Regions from separate parts of the Ornithinibacillus sp. 4-3 genome, predicted to be linked through region 1. Evidence: riboswitches for the same ligand, from Rfam matches in the RefSeq annotation. Region 1 holds a riboswitch; each other region holds the start of a gene.
The links. Region 1 has a riboswitch for thiamine pyrophosphate ahead of AB4Y30_RS16730 (ABC transporter substrate-binding protein). Riboswitches for the same ligand answer to the same signal wherever they lie in the genome.

Region 2: linked by a shared signal. The riboswitch ahead of AB4Y30_RS08530 (long-chain fatty acid--CoA ligase) and the one ahead of AB4Y30_RS16730 (ABC transporter substrate-binding protein) in region 1 are both predicted to bind thiamine pyrophosphate.
Region 3: linked by a shared signal. The riboswitch ahead of AB4Y30_RS02485 (YkoF family thiamine/hydroxymethylpyrimidine-binding protein) and the one ahead of AB4Y30_RS16730 (ABC transporter substrate-binding protein) in region 1 are both predicted to bind thiamine pyrophosphate.
Region 4: linked by a shared signal. The riboswitch ahead of AB4Y30_RS14790 (ABC transporter substrate-binding protein) and the one ahead of AB4Y30_RS16730 (ABC transporter substrate-binding protein) in region 1 are both predicted to bind thiamine pyrophosphate.

What each region holds. Positions count from the first base shown of each region.
Region 1 covers NZ_CP162599.1:3,485,197-3,491,162, forward strand. The annotation lists gene AB4Y30_RS16720 (hypothetical protein) at 167-715, opposite strand; gene AB4Y30_RS16725 (glycosyltransferase family 4 protein) at 1,286-2,368, opposite strand; TPP riboswitch at 2,713-2,821, shown strand; gene AB4Y30_RS16730 (ABC transporter substrate-binding protein) at 2,944-3,957, shown strand; gene AB4Y30_RS16735 (ABC transporter permease) at 4,081-4,809, shown strand; gene AB4Y30_RS16740 (ABC transporter ATP-binding protein) at 4,809-5,537, shown strand; gene AB4Y30_RS16745 (hypothetical protein) at 5,671-5,966, shown strand, end outside.
Region 2 covers NZ_CP162599.1:1,765,999-1,771,964, forward strand. The annotation lists gene AB4Y30_RS08515 (immunoglobulin-like domain-containing protein) at 1-340, shown strand, start outside; gene AB4Y30_RS08520 (hypothetical protein) at 521-952, opposite strand; gene AB4Y30_RS08525 (DUF3995 domain-containing protein) at 1,056-1,520, shown strand; TPP riboswitch at 1,581-1,690, shown strand; gene AB4Y30_RS08530 (long-chain fatty acid--CoA ligase) at 1,777-2,826, shown strand; gene AB4Y30_RS08535 (acyl-CoA reductase) at 2,823-4,259, shown strand; gene AB4Y30_RS08540 (ABC transporter ATP-binding protein) at 4,272-5,021, shown strand; gene AB4Y30_RS08545 (ABC transporter permease) at 5,014-5,772, shown strand; gene AB4Y30_RS08550 (ABC transporter substrate-binding protein) at 5,769-5,966, shown strand, end outside.
Region 3 covers NZ_CP162599.1:494,156-500,121, forward strand. The annotation lists gene AB4Y30_RS02475 (ABC transporter substrate-binding protein) at 1-791, shown strand, start outside; gene AB4Y30_RS02480 (hypothetical protein) at 796-954, shown strand; gene AB4Y30_RS02485 (YkoF family thiamine/hydroxymethylpyrimidine-binding protein) at 1,219-1,809, opposite strand; TPP riboswitch at 2,003-2,100, opposite strand; gene trpA (tryptophan synthase subunit alpha) at 2,158-2,937, opposite strand; gene trpB (tryptophan synthase subunit beta) at 2,930-4,132, opposite strand; gene AB4Y30_RS02500 (phosphoribosylanthranilate isomerase) at 4,132-4,761, opposite strand; gene trpC (indole-3-glycerol phosphate synthase TrpC) at 4,768-5,547, opposite strand; gene trpD (anthranilate phosphoribosyltransferase) at 5,548-5,966, opposite strand, start outside.
Region 4 covers NZ_CP162599.1:3,035,317-3,041,282, reverse strand. The annotation lists gene AB4Y30_RS14820 (IS110 family transposase) at 1-20, opposite strand, end outside; partial or broken gene AB4Y30_RS14815 (IS3 family transposase) at 42-971, opposite strand; gene AB4Y30_RS14810 (IS110 family transposase) at 1,283-2,467, shown strand; gene AB4Y30_RS14805 (HTH domain-containing protein) at 2,557-2,967, opposite strand; gene AB4Y30_RS14800 (transposase) at 3,040-3,195, opposite strand; gene AB4Y30_RS14795 (hypothetical protein) at 3,519-3,674, shown strand; gene AB4Y30_RS14790 (ABC transporter substrate-binding protein) at 3,791-4,690, opposite strand; TPP riboswitch at 4,775-4,882, opposite strand; FMN riboswitch at 5,439-5,587, shown strand.

The DNA.
Region 1 (5,966 bases):
GCATAGAGGCTGGAACATAGGAATTTATTACTTAGCTAATTCCAAACATAAATTGTGCGAATGACAGCGTAGGAAATATACTTCGCTTCATTTGAATATTGTTCGGATTTCAAGCTTAGTTTTTCCTTTTGTCCCAGTCCCATGCTTGTTTGTCTAATTTCCTGCTTTAATTATTTTTAATAATATCTTCAGCAAAGTCCTTTGCCGCTTCATCAATATCATCTGATTCTACAGCGTATTGAATACTATATCCTACGTCATCAAAATTAATATTCATGTGAACAATATCCAAACCCTCTTCTGTTTTTAAATACTCTATCTCATGTCCATCAATTTCAATTATTTCTGCGTCAATTATTGATCCTGCTCCTTCTGGAAATATTGTTAATACAATTACAGCTGGATCCATGTATAAATCACCATAAATAATTTCCGTTGCTGGATTCTCTTCTTGCCAAACCTCTACAAGCTCACTATCTACCTTTTCATCTAAAGAAGCTTTGTATTCCACATTCACACTTTGCGGATCTCCATCCTCGAATCCAACGATATATTCCAACGTCACTGTCCCGATCTCATGGTCTATCTTTGGAATATATGGAGATACATTTAAATGTTCATCTATTAATTCTGTAATCTCGGGAACTCCTTCGCTCTTTCCGCATCCGGCAATTACCAAAACCATTAAAACAAATAAGAAAACTAGTTTTTTCAACTTCTTCCCCCTTTTTTATAAGACCTTCTTCCTATACATATCATAACAAAAAAATCTATTTTATGACATAAATCCTACTAGGCGAAAAGCGAGAGCGCCCTTACAGACTAAAAACGCGTGTCTGTACTAGCACATCCTGTCCGTCGAAAAAAGTAGAAATTGGAGTGGCACAACTGAGATAAAGGAAACATGCCTCTTTAGGGGTATCCGACGTTAGACTTTAGCCTGATTTTAGTCGGGCTTCCTTATAAAACAAAACCGATGTTGACTTTCACCTGCGAGGCACGACGGACAGGATGTCCTAGTATCAGCGTTGGTGCTCGTGACGTGACCGTATTTAGCTGATGAAAGTGCGGCTATGACTCTGTCTGCGCCTGACGGCTTGCCAATCGTCAAGTCTTCTTTATTGTTTTCTTAGTTTTTGACGCTCGGAGCTAGACAGTTCTATCTCTGAATAAGAATAAATTTGTGCAAAAGTTTTACACTTTCTTATCTCACAAAAAAACACCTGCAGATTTTAGACTTCTATCTACAGGTGTTTGAATTTCAAACGAAATACAACTTTATTAATTAACGATCTTCCACATTTTTTTTCCGAACAAATAGTCGTTTGTACGCATCTATCACGGGTCTTCTTCCTCCAAGAACAATTCCTGCCATTTCTGCTAATAAATGTAGAACAACAAGAACAAGGGCAGTAATCAATAAAGCAAAGGTAATAGAGGCTTTAGCAAATAGAACTGCTAACACACCAAAAACTGCGCTAAACACATAAATAATTACTACGGCTCCACGATGCGTATAACCTGCCCGAAGTAGTTGATAATGCACATGGTAATTATCTGCTACCATAATACTTTCTTTATTTTTAATTCTCCTTACAATCGCAAAAAAAGTGTCGAAAATTGGTACAGCTAATAAGATTACTGGAATAATAAAGCTTAATAGCGCAATATTCTTAAATAAACCAAGAATCGATACTACTGCAATCATATATCCTAAAAAGTTTGAGCCTGAATCACCCATATATATCTTTGCTGGATAAAAATTATGGTATAGAAATCCTAAATTTGAACCAATCAATACAATACAGAAGTAAGCAGCCACTACACGCACATCAATCATCGCCATAATTAACATGCTTGTAAAAGCAATGGTTGTCACTCCTGTGGCTAAACCATCTAAACCGTCAATCAAATTAATTGCATTCGTAATTCCAATAATCCAAATGAAAGTAACAAGAACACTAATAAAACCTAGTTCTACTACTCCAAAAAAAGGTAGTGTGATTTTCTCAATTACTAAACCGGAAGAAATTACCAATGCGGCGGCTGCAATATGTCCTCCTAGTTTGACATATGGCCTTAATTCAAATCGATCATCTAGAGCGCCAATAATAACAATAATTAATGATCCAAAGAAGATTTCCCATAAATGTTCATGCTGTGGCTGCAGATAAAGAATCCCTAAATAAGATCCAATAAAAATAGCCACGCCTCCAAGTCTTGGAGTTGGATTTTCATGTATTTTTCTCCTGTTTGGATGGTCCAACACTTCAAATTTCATAGCGAGGGCTCGTACAGGTATCGTTAATATAAATGTTGAAACACATGCTATAAGTAGAGCAACAATTAAATCAAATGATTGAATCATCATGTCCTCCTTGTAATGCTATCGTTTAACAGCTCTTTTTCTTTAAGAGGGATTTCAAATTTAAACTAAATTGCTAATTTTTATCACGTACTTTTAGTTTGCTATATTATATCGAATTTATGAGGAATTGAACATGAGAAAATAAAACAAAGAGGAATAATCACTTTTCTTCTGCCTTATATTTGTCAAAATAAGCTACAAAATGATTATTTCATTTTTTATTTTTATTACAGAAAATCAGTTACTCTAGAAAATGGATTTTGATGTCTTTGCAACTTTTAATTTTTTATGGCATACTTATCTCTGTAATGCATTACACATTATTTGAATGATGTACAATTTTATATGTTATGTAGGGGAGCTTTCTTTAAAGCTGAGATTGCATCCATAAGATGCTAACCCTTAGAACCTGATCTGGTTGGTACCAGCGTAGGGAACATAGACGTTAATTCATTGTAATACGATAAATGAATGTTTAATTTCCCATGCGCTAAGAGCTAATCTTAGTGCATTTTTTTATTTCAGGAGGACTAACATATTAAAATGACAACAATGAACTTACGGAGGGGAAAATTTTGAAGAAAGCATTTTATTTATGTGTGTTCGTCGTGTTAGCTATTGTTATCTCTGCTTGTAGTAGTGAGAAAGAAGACAATGACACAAATAAAAAATCTGGAGATGGCAAAAAATTAACACCTGTTACTTTCGTTCTTGATTGGACACCAAATACAAACCATACTGGAATTTATGTTGCTAAAGAAAAAGGATTCTTTGAAGAGGAAGGATTAGATGTAGAAATCATACTGCCTGGAGAGGTTGGCTCTAACCAACTTGTCGCTTCTGGGACAGCAGACTTTGGAGTAAGCTACCAAGAGCGTCTTATTATGGCTCGCCCTGAAGGTCTCCCGCTCGTTTCTATTGCTGCAGTGATTCAACATAACACAGCTGGATATGCGTCACCAGTAGATAAAAACATTCAAACACCGAAAGACTTTGAAGGGAAAAAGTTTGGAGGCATTGGAGTTCCGCTACAAGAGGCTATGATGCGTTTCATCATGGAAGAAAATGGTGCAGATGTAGAAAAGGTTGATTTTATCAATATTGGACAATCTGATTGGTTTACAGCTATTGAAAGAGATGTGGACTTCTCTACAGTATTCTACGGCTGGACAGGCATAGAAGCAGGGTTACGTGGGCTGGACATCAATATGATGTATTATATCGACGTTGCAGATGGGCTTGATTTCTATACACCTGTTTTAGTAACCAGCGAAGATATGATCGAATCAGATCCTGATACTGTGAGAGCATTTATCCATGGAGCTACAAAGGGATATGAATTCGCAATAGATAATCCAGAAGCAGCAGCAAATATTTTAATAGAAGCTGAACCCGATTTAGATCCTGAGCTAGTTAAACATAGTCAAGAATGGTTAGCAGATCGCTACCAAGATGATGCCGAACAATGGGGAATTCAAGAGCTAGAAAGATGGGAGAAGCCTGCTAAATTCCTGCATGAAAATGGTATTGTTGATGAACTAATTGATTTTGAAAAAGCATTCACAAATGATTTCTTACCTGAAAAGTAATCAGAATCAGGGATTGTTGAGGTCATTTTCAGCAATCCCTTTATTTAATGAATTTCATAAAATTATAAAATAGCGTGGTGTTATACAATGATCCTGCAAATAATAAAAAATAGCTGGCGGCCTGTGACTGCAATTATAGTCGTGATTCTTCTCTGGGAATTAGCAACCCGCATTTTTGATATAGAAAAATGGTTCCTACCTGCTCCTTCTGATATTTGGACAGAATTCACAGAAGTACTTCCCGAGTTTATGCCACATTTCTATGCATCCCTACAACTTACAACTTCGGGATTCGCTATCGGTGTTTCTGTTGGCTTAATTATCGCTTTGATATTACATACCTTGCCACGGGTAAAAGAAACATTCTACCCTTTCTTAATCTTATCGCAGAACATGCCAGTAATTGTTATTGCACCACTACTTGTTATTTGGCTTGGTTTTGGGCCGTTGCCTAAGCTAATTATTATTACCATTGCCTGTTTCTTCCCAGTAGCAATTTCAGCACTAGGAGGATTTCAACAAACCAATCGAGACCTTGTTTATTATATGAAAATGATGGGTGCTACAAGATCACAGCTTTTCTTTAAATTAGAGTTACCTCATGCATTACCATCCATTTTCTCTGGTCTAAAAATTGCTGCAACATATAGTGTCATGGCAACAGTTGTGTCTGAATGGCTTGGCGCTCAGAAGGGAATTGGTGTGTTTATTACACTTGCTACCTCCTCTTACCGTACTTCCCGGGTATTTATTGCCATAATTATCGCCATGTTACTAAGCCTTGCATTCTTTGGTCTTATCTTATTATTAGAAAGATTAATTATTCGTTGGCAGAAGGGGGAAGAGAAATAATGAAATTAGAGATACACAATATTCATAAATCATTTGGAGAAAAGCTAGTATTAGAAGGAATCTCCTTTGATGTAAAGGATGGGGAATTCATCTCTCTTATTGGTCCTTCTGGCAGTGGAAAAAGCACACTATTTAATCTGATCGGTGGATTATTAACTCCAGACACTGGAGATATCTATATGGATGGAGAATCGATTATAGGAAAAAGTGGTCATATTAGCTATATGCCACAACAGGCAGCATTATTTCCATGGCGTTCTGTCTTAAAAAATGCATTACTTGGGCAGGAATTGCACGGGAGCCAGGATGAAAAGCGAGCTATTCATATGTTAGAAAAAGCAGGAATTGCAGAAGTCATTCATGCATATCCTCATGCTTTATCTGGAGGCATGAAACAACGAGTTGCTTTTATTCGTGCGTTACTGAGTCCGCAAGCGTTTATGTGCTTAGACGAGCCATTCTCTGCCCTAGATGAATTTACTCGATTAGAAATGCAAAAATGGCTCCTTTCCACTTGGGATCAATTCGATAAATCTGTACTATTCATCACCCATAATATTGATGAGGCATTATTTCTATCAGATAAGATTGTTATCTTGTCTACAAATCCAGCTCAAGTTAAAGAAATTATTCAGGTCCCCTTTGCACGACCTCGCAATGAGGAGCTTTTGCTTTCTGCTGACTTTTTAGAATGGAAAAAGTATGTTATGGGAGCGGTTCAAGCGTAAAACGTATCTAATTCATACCGCTTACTTCCTTAGAACATAAGAATAAAGTTAGCCAATATTTTTCCGCTCATTGAGTGGTACATACGGTTATGCTAAAATTACTTATATATTCTTATATCAAAGGAGGTAATTTATGAGCCCTTATATATTTGTTGCAGCCACGCTACTAGCTGCCCTTCCGATTCTACTTATATTTAAAATTTCTATAGAACGAATAAAAGAGAATCCTGAAGCTGTAATGAAAGTACAAACACAATTTTTTATTTGGGTGGCACTTGCCGAAGTTATTCCTTTACTTTTAATCATCTATGGAATGATGAATCTTCAATCTGGAAATGGCATTGAAGCACTATATGTCCCTGCAATTATTATCTTTTTAACAATTGGCTTTGCAACCCTCTTTATTATTTTACAAAGGTTTTTCGATGT
Region 2 (5,966 bases), 1.7 Mb from region 1:
CCCACAACCAATATTTGATTCAGAAAATCTTTCCATAACAGTTTTATCCTCCACCCTAGAAAAGTTAGAAATCGAACTGCAAAACAATACTTCAGTTGATCTAACCACAAGCAATTATTATGTAATTGAACATTATATGGATAGTGAATGGAAAGAAGTACCATTATCGCTAAATGTGGAGGATGTTGAAATTCATCTTCCTGCTAATGAAGCTCATCCATTTACGATTGAATTATATCCGGAGCAACATGAATACGAATTGGGGAAATATCGTGTAGAGAAAACTGTTTCAACCGCAAATGGGGTAATACATCCTATAATTGAATTTCATATAGAATAGTTTCTCAAAACAAGGAAGTATGACTTAAAATAGCAATTAATCCTCAATAATTTCAATAAATCTTACTTTATCAAAAATTTGTATCTCCCAACCTTCAGCATCTTCAATAAGATCATATGAAATTCCCAAATCATCTACATTGGAAAGAGGAAATTTGAGATAAATTTCTTCATTATCTACTTAAAAAACACCTGTTTGTTCACCAATGATCCAGTAGTCAGCATCTATTTTCATTGTCTCTTTTAAAAACAAAATATATTTTTCTCCCTTAGCAAAAGGTTCGACAGAATTAACTAGCACTTCACTAGTTCCATCTTGCTTGATAGTAATTACTGGATTTGCACTTCCTTTGAACACCTGATTAATCTGTGCCTGAAAAACGGTATAAGGCATACCAATTTCCTTATCTGTTTCTTTTACTTTATCCATAATGGTAATTTCAGCAATTAGATTTGCCTGTTCTTTGGCTTCCTCCAACTCAAACGCTAGTACTTCAGCTTCAATTCCAGATTGAATAACATCTTCCTCATAAGTATATTCACTTTTTTCGTCACCCGTGTTGTATATGCCATACACAAATAAATAGATCAATAAAAATAAAATATACCTCATTTTTAAACCCTCCTTTTTGATAAGACGTAAAAAACGGGTCTTATGTTACAGCTTGATTTTTTACAATGAGTTTGATTGAGTAGTATAGAAGGGAGGGCGTAGAATGAAACAAAATTTTGATTTCAAACGCAATCGAACCTTTATTACGCTCGGAATATTTTGGACGATTATCTTTGCAGCAATGAGTTTTTACTGGGCGATGGGTGGTATGGTAGGAGTAAGATCTCTTGGAGGAGCCATATATGAAATGTCGCTTGATCCGGAGCCTTCTTTCATTGTGATTGTATGGCTTACTGGATTTGTAAAATTGCTAGGAGCTATCTGGTTATCATTATTACTTATATCTTGGCGTAATCCTATTATTATTAAAGTATTTTATTTTGTGACAAAAGCAGCTGGAATTTTCTTGTTTTTATATGGCTTATTAAATTTTATTACCATTTCCATGAGCGCATTTGGTCTTTTAGAATTTGACTTAGATACACATGCAACATTTTGGCGTTTAGTATTTTGGGAGCCATTTTGGATGATTGGTGGAATATGTTATTTCTTGGCTGTGAAAAAATAATGTGGCTATTCTATATTGAAAAAATATGAAAACTATGGCAGAGTTAGAGGTAATAATTGAATAAACATGTGGGGGGACCAGTGTTGCTGGTTGAGATAATATCCGTAAGATACAGACCCTTAGAACCTGATCTGGTTGATACCAGCGTAGGGAACATACAGGAAAAGTATTTTATTTTTACATAAAATTGTATGCACCCTAGGCTTCGTATAGCTAGGGTGCTTTTTATTGTGTTTATTTTTAGGAGGAATGCATAATGAAACAGGCAATTCAAACATTTATCGAGAAACCAGCAGCAAGTGAGCAAAACTTTAATGAACTTGCCATAGATCTTTTCAAGCATTTATATAGGAAGAATAATGCTTATCAACAATATTGTAGGAGAAAAGGAATCGGAATTCTACAAGTTCAAACGTGGAAGGATATTCCGAGTGTATCGACAGAAGCTTTTAAAAACACATTTCTAAGTACTGTTCCGGAGAAGGAATGTGCACGTGTATTTATGACAAGTGGAACAACAAGTGGAAAGCAGGGAAAGCATTATCATGCGGATTTAGAAATATATGATCTTTCTGCCTTAAGAAGCTTTCGAGAATTTGTTAGTGACGAAATCCGTCCAATGGCAATTTTATTTCCTAATGTACAAGAAATGCCTAATTCTTCGCTTGCTCATTATTTAGAATTACACCGCAAACATTTCGGTACAGAAGATTCACGACATTTTGTCACAAAAAATGGATTACAACTAGAAGCATTTATGAGGTGGATAAAGGAGCATGCTAATATTCCAGTAATTGTACTTGGTGCTAGCTATAGTTTTGTTCATTTATTTGATGCATTAGAGGAGCAAGGAGAATCACTTCCTCTACATGCAGATAGTCTAATTTTCGATACAGGTGGTTTTAAAAGTTTCTCTCGTACCTTAGAAGAAAATGTGTTTTACAATAAGCTTGCGCAAATATTCCATGTGAATATAGAAAATCTTATTAATATGTATGGAATGACAGAATTATCTACACAGTATTATGCGAAAATTACTAAAAATCAACCAAGTATTAAACAGGCGCCACATTGGCTTCGTTTTAAAGTCGTCGATCCGATTACAGGAGAAGAAGTACCTAAAGGGGAGGTAGGTATATTGGTGCATATTGATTTAGCTAATATTCATTCTGTTCCAGCAGTCCAAACAAGTGATTTAGCGATCGAAAGGGATACAGGATTTGAATTACTTGGTAGACAAGCAAATGCAGAACCTAAAGGCTGTTCCTTGTCTGCAAAAGAATGGTTAGAGGAGAAAGAATCATGAAAATGATTGAATATGGTGGATATCTACCTCCAGAAGCAAGAACAATGGATATAGCAAATCGTGTGCTTACTTTTCAACAAGGAGAAGAAGAATTAGAAATTCATATGCCATATCCTAGCTCTGAACAGTTAACTCAGCTCACGAAAATGATCAAAGCATCACCAATTCAATGTTTGCATACAACTGATTTGATGAAGGCAATTGATAAGACTGTCCATCTATTATTAGATCGTACACATCCACTTCGGCAAAAAGCTGAAAAGCTGTTACCGATTATTACAGGATATAACGCTGAAGTGGTGCGTTTAGGGCTTACACAATCTTTGCAAACCTTTCGTGAGCATGAATTACGTCGCTGGTTAAATGTTAATTTTCAGCAGCCTCACATATTAGATCAATTTGAACCGACTTCACATGGTGGATTTACAAAAGCAATTTCTCCGCAATTAACAACACATATATGGGCAGGTAATGTACCAGGATTACCACTTTGGAGTTTCATTGCAAGCCTTTTAGTAAAAGGTGGAGTAGTTGGGAAAGTTGCTAGTGCAGAACCTTTTTTCATCGGTTTATTCTGCCAAGTTTTAGCAGAAGTAGAACCACGTCTAGCTAATGCAATGGCAATTGTTTCATGGCAAGGAGGGGATCAAGCACGTGAAAAAGCTTTATTTAGAGCATCTGATGTTGTGGTAGGTTATGGAACGAATCAAACTATTATTAACTTACAAGCTCAAATAGTAGCACCTACTCGCTTTATTTCTTTCGGTCATAAATTAAGCTTTGGCTTATTACTGCGTGAAGCATTAGATCATCAAAAGAGTGAAAAATTTGCAGATCAAGCAGCATTAGATATTGTTCGTTATGATCAACAAGGCTGTTATTCTCCACAAACCTTTTTTGTAGAACGCAGGGGGCGAACAACACCAAAGGAATGGGCAGAATTATTAGCAAGGAAATTGCAAGTATATGAAGAACGTTATCCATTGCGTAAGCTCTCTATGGAAGAGGCAAGTGAAAGAATTGCTTGGCGTGATGCGAAAGAATGGCAAGAATCTGCTCAGGTTTTCTCTTCTAAAGTAAGTGCTTGGATGGTAGCGTATGAAGAAAAACTTAGCTTAGAGCCATCCCCATTATCTCGGACGGTTCATGTAATTGCAGTAGATGATTGGCAAGAAGTGTTAGATGTACTTCAGGATAAACGTGATATTTTGCAAACAGTTGGTGTTGGTGCATCTGTAGAAAATTTATTTGCTGTAGCAACAGCGTTCAGTAGATATGGAATAACAAGAGTAACCAGTATAGGCAGGATGACAAAGCTTCATCCCGGTTGGCATCAGGATGGTTATTCATTACTAAGAGAGCTTGTCCAATTAATTGATATTGATCCAGCTACAATTAGAGATTTAGAAGCTTTAAATACATATACAGATTAGGGGGAATACAAAATGATGGAATTAGAATTGCAAGATGTTTCATTTCAATATGAACAGAGAGCTTTCTCTTTAGAAAAAATAAATTGGGTATTGCCTCCGGGTGAAATTCATTGCTGGCTTGGAAGAAGTGGAAGTGGTAAAACAACACTACTTCAAATAGCAGCCGGATTAAAAATACCAACAGCAGGACAGGTGCTACATCAGCAAAATCTAGTAAATAATCCACTTTCAGATATTGGTTTTGTATTTCAAGATGCGACATTACTACCGTGGAAAAGAGTAATAGATAATATTTTATTGCCAATTCAGCTGCAACGAAAAATAGAAGCAAAGGATTATGCATATGCAGAAGAGCTACTTCAGATGTTGCGAATTCCTAATTTAGCAAAACGTTATCCATTAACACTTTCAGGTGGTCAAAAAAGTAGAGTAGCAATTGCACGAGCATTAATTACCAAGCCTACCTTACTTTTTTGTGATGAACCTTTTGCGGCACTGGACTTAATGACAAAGGAAGAATTACAAAATGAATTACTTTATTTAAATGAGAAGAAAAAACTAGCAATGCTATTTGTTACCCATGATATTGCAGAAGCTGCTTTTTTAGCACATCGGGTTGGTGTTATGGAAAATGGTGCTTTTATTTATGATGGCAAGACACCTATATATGAGGAAAATAATACAAATCGACGAAATTCAAAACAATTTCATGATTATTGTCGAGAGATTAGACAGTCGTTAGAAGGTAGTATCTATGCGTAAGAATGCAGCAATAACATCTGTTATTCTTGGAATTTTATTAATTATTGTGTGGGAATATCTTGCGCGAGGACTATCAAATCTTATTTTACCGAATCCAACTGCAGTGTTTTTGAAATTACAAGAAGGTATTGTAAGTGGCGATTTTCTTCCTCATTTATTAACAACATTGACAGAAGTTATGCTTGGTTTATTTATTGGTATTGTTTTTGGTGTGGGACTTGGGATTCTAATAGGAGAGAATGAATTTTTAAGGAAGGTATCTTTTCCCTATATTGTTATCTCCCAAGCGATTCCTAAAATAGCATTAGCTCCATTATTTATGCTGTGGTTTGGTTATGGGATGACTTCAAAAATAGTGATTACAGCTTTAATTTGTTTCTTCCCATTGCTTGAAGCAACAGCAAGTGCTGTCCGCCAAGTTAATCAACAACAGCTTGATTTGTTTCGATTAATCCATGCAAGTCAGATGCAAACACTATGGCATTTAAAGATTCCAGCAGGGCTTCCAACCATTCTACAAGGATTACGAGTTGCAGTAATTTTAGCATTAGTAGGAGCAATTGTTGGCGAATTTATTGGTGCAAATCAAGGATTAGGTGCATTAATTATTGCATCACAAAGCATGATGGATACTACTTTAATGTTTGCTATTTTAATTCTGTTATCGATGATTGGCTTTTTATTATATGGCCTTGTCAATTTATTAGAAAGTAAATTATTACGTTATAAAAAAGGAGATACAAAACATTGAAGAAAATAAAGGTTATCATACTACTTGTTTTTATAAGTTTACTAGTTGCTTGTGGTAAAGGTAATAGTAAAGATGGACAAATAGAAATCACATTAGCTAATTGGAGTCAGCTGATTGTTGAGCAGACTAACTTACTAGTTGAGGAAGAGAAAGGATTTTTTGAAAAGGAAGGAATTGATTTGAAGCTTATTCCA
Region 3 (5,966 bases), 700 kb from region 1:
CTTCAAGTCTTCCTATAGATGGTTTGGATCAGTTAAAAAATAATGAAAATATCAAGATAGATTCGGCATCTGACAACAGATTAAGTATTTACTTTAACAAAAAGAAAGGATTATTTGCAAATCCAATCGCCAGGGAAGCTATAGCAATTGGATTAAATAATGAGGATATTTTGATGGCCTCTTTTACAGATCCAGAGTATTATAACCTCAGTCATAATTTGATGATGTCTCATCAAGAGGAACAGTGGTACAGTGATTATGGAAAAGATAGGTACAACCAAAATGATATAGATTATGCTAAGGAGCTTCTGGAGGAAGCGGGATATAATGGTGAAGAAATCACTATTTTGACGGGAAGAGATCATGACTATATCTATAATTCAGCTGTTGTCCTTCAAGAACAGCTCGAAAAACTAGGAATGAATGCAAAATTAGCAGTATATGATTCTGCTACCGTTTCCGAATTACGTGAAGATGAGAATGCATATGATCTCTATACTAAGTCTGATACTCCAAGACCTGAACCAACTTCATTACTGTTCATGAACAGTAGCTTTTCGGGGTGGACAGATAGCCCAGAGCTCGATGCCTTGTTAGATGAGATATGGAGCCAGCCTAATCTAGAAGGCGCGCAAAAATTGTATGATGATTTACAAAGATGGTTTATAGATTATCGACCAATCATAAAAGTTGGAGATGGTAATGCGCTTTATGCATATAGAGATACGATAGAGGGATTAGAGTGGATGGACTCGTTGATTCTTTGGAATGTACGTAAGATGGAAGAATAATGAATTGAACAATGAAAATCAACTATATCGAAGTACTTCTGAAGATGAAGGAATTTCGTCTAAAGCGATATTATCTTTTTTAGATGCTGTGGAAGAGGAAAACTTGAATTACATTAGTTTCATGCTCGTCAGAAACGATAAAGTGATTGCAGAAGGGGCTTAGAACTACGTTTATTAGAGGTTTAAAGATTAAGGATTATAGGATACCAATTCAGATGGAAATCACACTGGGGAGGCATTCAATTTTCTACAGACATAGCAAAGTTTGGGCAGTTTTATTTACAAAAATGAATGTGGAATAGCCGAATAATCGTACAAAATGAATGGATGAAATCTAGAAAATAGGATAAAAAATCAAGATGTTATAGAACTACCATAAAAGAGTTAGAGTTGGCTTACTACATTGATAAGCCAACTCTAACTCTTTTTATTCTACATGCGATGGGCTATTTGCAGAGATAGAAACAGTCATCACAGTATGGCTTGAACCGCCATCAACAGTTGCTTGGAATACAGATTCGAGTCCTTTAAATACATCAACAGCTTCCCCATGTAAACGGGTAGAATAATGTGCTTTTGACACCTCAACATATGCTCTCATTGCCTCAATTTGGCTATAAATAATATCCATATATTGCCCACCACCTAAAGGGTAAAGCGAAAATTTTGCAGCTACATATTGTTTTAAATCTGCAAAGTTAGGTTGATTGAGACGAACATCATCTTCAGCCATAAATACATCACCAGTAGAGTCACCAGGGCAACCAAGTGAATAAGTTACCTGTAAACCTACATGCTTTCCTGTTTTAGCAGCATGTAGGAACATAGCAGCTGTCACATCAAATACATGTACAAGCTTCCCGCGAACAGTTGTTGTAACATCATCTGTCTCTACCCATACTTTGGAAGTATCGACCTCTTTTAATGCATTTAAAATAATATCCACAAAGTCATCACTCATTGGATAAATTGAAAAACTAGCACCTGCAATTTTACTTGTACCACAAGTTAATTCCATGTTAAAAATCCTCCTTTAAAATTAATAAATAATGATGTTTTGGCATAATGATCTCTAGATTTTTCTATTAACATCTGTGATATTTGCCAGAGATTTACTTGTCCACTAGCTATAGAGGAAGAAGTATTCTGCTGAAAGAAAATAAAAGACTGCGCCTTGGAAAAGGGCAGTCTTAATGTATGCAATGATACGTATCATTTTGACTACACTTCCCCACGCTAGTATTACCTAGTTCGGGTTATAAGGGTCAGAAAGTTTTCTTCTCAGCTAGAAGCTCCCCTAGTGTGGAAATATTCATTTATAACTACATATAATCCTAACGAAATATTTTAAAAAAGTAAAGTTATCCTATTTAGCAATAGATCCTTGAATGAGCTCTGTTATTTCTTCTCTTTTTCCTTCATGAAGAAGACTTACGATGGTACTTCCTACAATAACACCGTCACAATGCTTGCTTAATGCATGTGCTTGCTCAATAGAGGAGACACCAAATCCGGCAAGTACAGGAACGGAGCTAGCTTGTTTTAATGATGCTAGATAATCTCCTACTCCATCCTTATGGGTTGTTCTAGCTCCTGTTGTTCCTGTGACAGAGACTGCATATAGGAAGCCTTCAGAACGTTCTGCTATTGCCTGAATTCTTTCTTTTGTACTGGTTAGAGCAGCTAATCGAATAAAGGCAATATCGTTTTCCTTTAAGCTTTCTGAAAGAAGTAATTCTTCTTCCATTGGCACGTCAGGAATAATAACACCATCTACTCCAGCAGCTGCACAATTCTCAGCAAACTTAGCAGAGCCATAGCGGAAAATAGGGTTAATATAAGTCATTAGTATAATTGGTACATGGCGTGTTTCTTTAGATTTTTCTAGTTCTTTTAAAACACCTGATAAAGTTGTTCCAGCTTTTAATGCGCGTTGTCCAGCAGCTTGAATTGTTGGACCATCTGCAACTGGATCAGAAAAGGGAATACCAAGCTCAATCGCTGATACACCACATTCTTCTAGAAAAGCGATTTGTTCATTCAGCTGATCTAGCCCACTATCTCCAGCCATAATATATGGAATAAATAATTTTGAGTTTGCAGCTAATTTTTCTTGAAAGGTTTGATCAATATGCATTTTACCCATGTTTGATTCCTCCCAATATATCTTTGACTTGTGCAACATCTTTATCTCCGCGTCCAGATAGACAAATAACGATTTTCTGACTTGGGTCCATCTCTTTTGCCAATTTCACCGCATAAGCAACTGCATGGGCACTTTCTAATGCTGGAATGATACCCTCTGTTTTGGATAGGAATTGGAATGCCTCTAATGCTTCTTCATCTGTAATAGAATCATATGTGACACGACCAAGCTCATGTAAATGACTATGCTCTGGACCAACTCCAGGATAATCGAGACCCGCAGAGATAGAAAATGCTTCTTCAATTTGGCCATCCCTATCTTGAAGCAAATGGGTCATGGTTCCATGTAAAATTCCAACAGAGCCAGCTGATAATGTAGCTGAATGTTTATTAGAATCTATACCTAATCCACCAGCTTCTACTCCGTACATTTTTACAGATTCATCATCAATAAATGGATAGAACATTCCCATTGCATTACTCCCACCACCAACAGCTGCAACAACTGCGTCAGGTAGAGAATTTGTTTTATCTAAAATTTGTTGCTTTGTTTCTTGACCGATAACTGCTTGGAAGTCACGTACAATTTTGGGAAATGGATGTGGACCTACAACAGAGCCTAAAATATAATGTGTATCCTCGACATGGCTAACCCAGTAGCGTAATGCATCATTTACGGCATCCTTCAATGTTCCGCTTCCAGATTCAACACTTTCTACTTTCGCACCTAGTAATTCCATGCGAAATACATTTAATTTTTGTCTTTCGATATCGACTGCTCCCATAAAGACAACACATTCTAATCCAAGAAGTGCACAAACAGTTGCTGTGGCAACACCATGCTGTCCTGCACCTGTTTCAGCAACAATCTTTCTTTTACCCATTCTTACTGCAAGCAATGCTTGCCCAATTGTATTATTAATTTTATGTGCACCTGTATGGTTTAAATCCTCACGTTTTAAATAAAGCTGAGCACCACCAACTTTTTGTGATAAGTTTTCAGCATGATAGAGAGGGGTTTCACGACCAACATACTGTGTTAAATAATGCTGCAATTCTTCTATAAAAGCAGGGTCATTTTTTGCTTCTGTATAGGCAGCTTCTAACTCTATTAGAGCGGGCATTAATAATTCTGGTACAAACTTACCGCCAAAGCTTCCATATCGTCCTTGCTCATTAGGCATTGTGTAATTCATTATTTCATCTCCTTATCTATCTGATGTTCTGCGTATCTAGCAGCTTGAATAAATTGCTTTATTTTCTCATGGTCTTTTCTACCGTTTGTTTCTACATTACTAGATACATCAATTCCGGCAGGGCTTACTAGTTTAATTGCTTGTTCTACGTTTTCACTAGAGAGCCCTCCTGCTAAAATTACTTTTTCTCTCGGAACAGCTAATGTATCAAGGAGGCTCCAATCAAATACTTTTCCACTCCCACCACGATAGGCTTCACCAGGACTATCCATTAATAAATAATCGCAAGGATACGAGGAAAAGTCTGCTTCTGCCAAATGATTGCTAGAGTAGGCACGAATTACTTTGGCAGAGAGCTGTTTTGCTATTTCAGCTGATTCATCTCCATGTAATTGAACAAAATCTAACCCAACTTCTTTTGTAATTTGTTCCATCTTTTCTACTGTTTCGTTGACAAATACGCCAACTTTTTTTACAGAAGGGGGGAGAGAAGATGTGATTGTTTTCGCTAGTGCTGGTGAAATCTGGCGTTTACTTGGTGCAAAAATAAAACCGATAAAATCTGCACCTTTTTCCGCTGCAACTTGAGCAGCTTCAATTGTTTTTATACCACAGATTTTGATTATCATGAAGCATCAATCCTCAGTGTTTTTTAAAGGAATTTGTAGTTCTTCAAAGGTTGCTTGTAAATTATTAGAACGCATAAACGTTTCACCAACTAGAATTACATTTGCTCCTGCCTTTGCAACTGTTTCTACATCTTCTTTTGTACGAATTCCACTTTCGCTTATAACAATTGTCTCCGGGTCAATGACCATTGATGCCAGATAATCCGTTGTTTCTAAGTCCACTTCGAATGTTTTTAAATCACGATTATTAATCCCAATGATATCAGCACCTAAATCTAATGCCCGTTCCATTTCATCTTCATTATGCACCTCAACAAGAACTTCAAGGTCTAGGCTTTTCGCATATTCATATAGGTGAAAAAGTTTATTATGCTGAAGTGCAGCAACGATTAATAAAATAATATTTGCTCCAGCTTCTTTAGCGCGATCAATTTGAACAGGGTGAATCATGAAGTCCTTACATAAAATAGGGATATTAACGACTTCTCTTACGGCACGTAAATCCTCCATAGAGCCATTGAAAAAGGGCTCATCTGTTAGCACAGAAATTGCAGTTGCTCCATGTGCCTCATATGTTTTTGCTTGTTCAATCGGGTTAACATCCATTTGTATTTCTCCTTTAGAAGGGGAAGAACGTTTTATTTCCGAAATAATATTCATATGAGAGGAGCGAATTCGCTCACGAAATGTTTGCCCTGTATAGGTGGAGGCAGTGTCATATGTTTTTTCTTTTAGTTTCTCTACTTCTTTTGCTTTTTCAATTAAAATCTTATCTAATATTGTCATTTAAACCACCTTACTAGTAAAGGACTTGCTGTAGTTAATTAATGTTTGTAATTTCTCCATTGCTGCGCCAGAATCAATGCTTTCTTGAGCCATTGCAATACCTGTTTGAATAGAGCCTGCAGCACCGTTTGCAAATAGACCAAGTCCTGCATTTAGAAGTACAGTATCTAAGTAAGCGCCTGGTTTACCTTTAAGGACATTTAGTAAAATTTCTGCATTATCCTTCGCGTCTCCACCACGAATATCTTCTAGGCTATATGTTGGCAAGCCTACTTCTTCTGGAGTTAATGTGAATGGTGTTAATTTCTTATTTTCAAGTAATACTAAATGATTCTCGCCAGCAAGGGAAGCTTCATCCATATAGCCAGCTCCATTTAATACGATCGCGCGTTTTCTGCCCAATTTATACAAAGCTTCAG
Region 4 (5,966 bases), 450 kb from region 1:
GTACCCTTTGTAAAGGACATTTTTAAAAAGACTCTAGGGAATTAAGTAACTTGAAGAAGATGATGACTGTATTGTGCAGGCGTCATCTTTTTTAAGTTCCATTGACCTCGATAATGATTGTAATAAATCATATAACTCTTAATCTCTCTTTTTACCTCTTCTAATGTTTCACACGATTTAAAGTCTGTTTCATCTTTAAAATGCCCAAAGAATGATTCTTGAGGGGCATTGTCCCAACAGTTTCCACGGCGGGACATTGACTGACCTAGCCCCATTACCTTCACCTTCTTTTGAAAATGGGGGTTCGTATAGTGAACTCCTTGATCTGAGTGAATGAATGCGTCTTCAGCCAACTTTATCTTACTGTTTTTTAACTTCTTGACTGTATTTAATGCAATATCTAGGGTGATTCTATCAGATGTTTCATAGGCTAAAATTTCATTGGTTTCGGCATCTTTGATAGTGGATAAGTAAGCACGTTTTCCTTTTCCATAACTCAAGTAGGTAATGTCTGTCAATAATACTTTTCTAGCGATTCCTTGTTTAAATTCACGGTTTAATAGGTTCGGTAGTGTTCTATGTTCTTTCGTTGCTTTCGCGATTCTTCGATAAGGATTGGCTTTTCGAATGGGACAAATAATTTGAAACTTTTTCATGATACGACGAATGCGTTTCAAGTTATAGGTAATGTGATACTGATGTTCTAATGTCATTTTGATTTGACGTGCACCTTTCTTACGACGGCGGAAATTGAACGCTTTTAAAATGATTGCCTTTACTTCTTCATCTGCTTTATCTCGTGCTTGTCTATTCAGTTGTGCTTCTTCTGAAAAATAACGATAATAACCTGATCTAGAGACGCCAACTAATTCACAAAGATACCTCACCATTCGATTTAAACCGTATTTTTCAATGACGAATTGGACTAACTGAAATTTCTGTTCCGCAGTTAGTTTTTCTTTTCCTTTATCAACAACCTTGTATATTATATTTAAGGTTTTAGTCTCCCGACTTTGAAAGGAAAACCTTATGAACCTAAGTTGTTTCTAAGTTGGTATTTCCTCAATTATTTGAGAAAATATACTTAATGGATTGAGAGGTGGATCGTTCCAACCTTGGGTGATAAAACTCGTTATCGAAAGACTGATCCCTCTCTCTGTTAAGCTGATTGCGAATGAGTTAGATGTTGAAGGCGTATTGCCTTACTCCGTATTTAGCACAAGGTCGTGACGCTTTTCAGTTGAGTGGCATTCAATCCAAAACAAGTAAAGAAGGTGAAGCGATGTTTTATCTTGGTATTGATATTGGTAAACGTACACATGTTGCTTCTGTTATGGACGATGCAGGGAAAGTAGTCTTAAAAGGATTTTCTTTCCCTAACACACTTGAAGGCGGTCACTCATTACTCACTCGTTTAAATGCTATTTCAGATGATCCATCATATTTCCTTACAGGAATGGAAGCGACCGGTCATTATTGGCTCGCTCTTTTTTCCTTCCTAGAAGAAGCCAATTATTTCGTCCATGTCATTAACCCCATCCAAACTGATGGTTGGAGGAAAGGGACTGAAATTCGAAAGCGAAAAACTGACATCATTGATTCGGTATTAATAGCCGATCTTATTCGTTACGGTTCATTTGAAGACACTACCTTAGCGAATGAGGATATGTTCTCCTTACGTCAATTGACGCGTTATCGTTCTTACCTCGTTGGAACTGCTGGTGATTTTAAACGTAAAATCATTGCTGTTTTAGATCAAATCTTCCCCGAATACGATACCGTTTTTTCTAAAGTTGGTGTGTTTGGGAAAGCTTCAAGAGCTGCTCTACTTGAATATTCCACACCGGATGCATTTAATGAAATTACAGCCGATATGCTTGCTGAAACACTCGGTTTAGCAAGCCGTAATCGTGTGGGGTTAATTAAAGCCGAAGCGCTAAAGAAAGCAGCTTCAAACTCCTTTGGAATTCGGTTTGCACAGGATGCATTTACTTTCCAATTCCGCTCCATGATTGAACAGCTCAATTTTCTAGAAACGCAAATAAAACAAACAGAAGAAGAAATAAACCAATTGATGACATCTATTGACTCAGTTATTGAAACGATTCCAGGTATCGGTCCAGTAATTGGTGCAACGATATTAGGAGAAATTGGTGATATTCACAAATTTTCTAATCCTAAAAAATTAGTCGCTTATGCTGGTATTGATGCATCTGTATCACAATCCGGCCAATTTGACTCAACCCATAATGTCATGAGCAAGCGTGGCTCTCCTTATCTTAGAAAAGCACTGTTTCAAGCTGCCATTGTCGCTTCAAGAAGTGATCCTGTTTTGAAAGCTTTTTATGAGAAAAAACGGTCTGAAGGAAAGCATCATCTCACATCAATAGGTGCCGTGTCTCGAAAACTCTGTTACATCATTCATGCGATATTAACTAAAAATGAACCTTATGAAATTCGTCAGTAAGCGAAAAAAAGGCAGCTTATCTGATGCTTATTTGACATGAGTTTTTTCCATACATTTTTCTAAAAATCACTTTACTTTTCCACTTGACTTTATATAGTTAGTCTTTCTGCTAGATCGATCTTTTTTAGTAATTCATTTTCTGCGCGTAATAATGCGTTTTGTGCTTCTAATCGAGCATACTTTTCTTCTATACTTAATTCACGCGCAAGAAGACGTCTTGAAGAAGAGTTACGTGAATCCTCAAGCCCTTCCAAACCCTTTTCTTGATAGGCAGTACGCCATCTTTTTAAAGCCGATTTAGCGCGTTCAATCCCAACGATTTCAATATCAAATCCTGCATCTTCAAATATTTGACGAGGAAATTTTCCTTCTCCATATTCTTTAACAGCTATTGCTTTAAATTCATCCGTGTATGTAATTGCCTTTTTACTAACCGCTTTTACATAAGGATGTTTCATCAATAAGTACTGTTCTTGATCTGTAAATAATATTTTCGACATTTTCATCCGCCCCATTCGCAATTTCTTTCATTATAAATAAAAGTACCCCATAAGAGAGACTTTTTAAAGTGTCTATCTTATAGGGTACATTTTAAAATATTCAAGAAGTTTATGACTACCAGCCTTTGTGTTGGCAAACCGTAAGGTATTCTCAACAGGTTGTCCTTTATCGTCAATCACCCCAACTTCATGATGACGTTTACCAATATCAATCCCAACATAAAACATAAAAAGCACCACCTAAATTAAGTATTTCAGATGGAGGAAAATCCTCTATTCTTTATAGATATCCAACCTCGTCCGATATGCGACAACTAATGTGCCATCCAGCTCATACGAATGATTCTATAAAGACAGAGGTGTCAGTCTATCCAACGAAGACAAAGCTTCAAGGTTACACACGACAACCTCTATCTGATTAAATACATTATACCTATAAAAAGGTACAACGATTTTAAAACTAGTAAAAATACTAGTCAATAACAATATACGAGGTTTAAGATAATATCAAATGATTATATGTATTTTTCTAAAGTGATAAATAATGGGAAATGCCTAAGCATGCAGAGGATTTATACTTTTTTAAAAATGATGAAGTTTGGCTGGCAACAAGCAGTCATGAAGAATGGTGTGTAATTTATCCGCGAAATGCAGAAGAAATAGAAAGGATAATGAATATAAAAGGGATAGTTGCCATGATTGAATAGGATGAATAATCTATAAAAATTACGACTTTTAAGTAGAGAGTAATACAGGTTTTCAGAGGGCTTTACTAGAAACACATCCATTTTGATTAATTTTTCAAAATGGATGTATATTCATTCTACTGAGAAAGTTCATTTGTCCAATATTTTTTAGGATCTATTATTTTGTTGATTTTTCCAGATTTTTTTAGCCAAATTTGTAAATCATCGTAATATTCGTATGCCATTGAAAAGTCATATGTGAAGCAAGGTAGTGTGGCGTCTGTAATTTTATTGGAAAGCGGGTCAGCTTTATCCATATTGGTGAACGCATTATAAATATCTTTTGCTTCTGCAGGCTTTTCATAAATAAAGTCAATGGCCTGGCGAATAACTTTTAAAAATCGCGCAATAGCCGACTTGCGGTTGCGAAGTATTTTTGGGGAAGTAATAAAAATCAACTGGCAAAAGTCAGGGATACCCCAATCCTTTAGTGCAAAGTACTCAACATCCAGCCCTTTGTGTTTCGCTTCTATGATTTCAAAGTTTTGAAAGGTAAGTGTGGCAGCATCAGCTTTGTCCTCTAGTAAAGCGTCACTATGATAAAAACCATTGTTAACAGGGATAAAATCCTCTAGTTTACATACACCACCATCAGATTCGACCATTGTTTTAACAATTGCAAGACCACCTAATCCTGGAGCACCTGGATATTGAATTCTCTTGCCAATTAAATCTTTGGGACGGGTAATTCCTTTCTCTTTAACATACATTACTCCACCATTTGTATGTAAGAACCGGGAAAATCCAATTACAGATTCATCGTTTGCACGGTCTTCAACAAGATGGAGAGGCTCAGTGATAGCGATATCCATGTTTCCCTTTTTAATCTCATTTATTGCATCAAAATGTTCCTCTGGCTCCACCATATTAATGCTAATATTTTCTTTCTTAAACCACCCCTTTTCCATTCCAATAATTAAAGGAATATGGTCAGGGTTTAAAAACCATTCTAATCCAATTGATATTTTTTCTTCCATTTTGAAGTTCCTCTCTCATATTTTCTTATAATAAAAAAAGCAGAATCACTAAAATAAGTGAATTCTGCTTGTTACCCATAATTAAAAAAGCTTCATTCACTTCCCTACGTTGGTACTGGCCAAATCAGGTTCAAAGGGTTAAAGAATAAACTTTCTTCTCTCAGCTTCTATGAAGCACCCCTAGTGGTGATATTTAATTTGTATTTACATTATACTGAGAAAATTATCATAGTTCAAGAAAATAGAGAATAGTTATTATTAGGTAAACTTTAATTATAGAATAATATAGATAGGGGAAATTTGAATTTTTTGATTAATAAATCTACACAACTAGTAAAATTAATGTAAACTAGTCTTATGAAATAGTAGTATTTGAGAATTAAAGAAGGTAAATAAAATGAAGATAGAACAATAAAATATTTCGTAAATTAAAAAGGGAAATTTGGTATGTTGAATATTGGGAATACAAATAAGTTAATATGTTGTAATAATTAAAAAAGGAGTATATCAATGAATACCTTAACTTTTAATGAACTCCAATCCGAGAAGGAAATCCTTGAAGCATTTCCGATTGGCTGGGCGAAGGTTGATATACCATCGTCTATTTGGGGGTCACTTCACTATGCTAGGGGGTCATTCCTTTAGATGAGCAAGAAGCTCTCTGTTTCTAAAACTCATTTTAATTTTCAATAAAGTGTAATTCTTGTATAAGCGATTTAGTTGTGTTACAATTTTTTCAATTCAATAGGATTTCCTTCGGGGTCAGGTGTAATTCCTAACCGGCGGTGATGAGGCATGCCTCTTAGTCCGTGACCCGGATTCATAGATAATATGAAAACGGTGGATTTGGTGAAATTCCAAAACCGACAGTAAAAGTCTGGATGGGAGAAGGAAAAACAAATTCTTCAAACTAATGCTGTTTTTGATGTTTATTTGTTATGCTCTTTTTTCTCCCTTGCCGAAATAGGTAAGGGAGATTTGTTTGTATGGAGAGGATTATTAGGAAAGGTTTTTTGAAATGAATGAACATGAATATATGAATCTGCTTTCACTAGCGCGTTTTACTTTAAGCCAATTCCTAACCCGAGTTTAGGTACTGGATTAATCGAGAACGGTCAGTTCGTGGGGATTGGTGAAATTGACATTCCCCCATAGAAGTTCGCGCTATCGATGAAGCTGATAACTCTTTAGTAGAAGTTGTATTACACTTAATCTGTGTAGCCATGAAGGGAAATACCTCTATGTGCTGACTAAATTGGTATTCAAAAGGTCATTG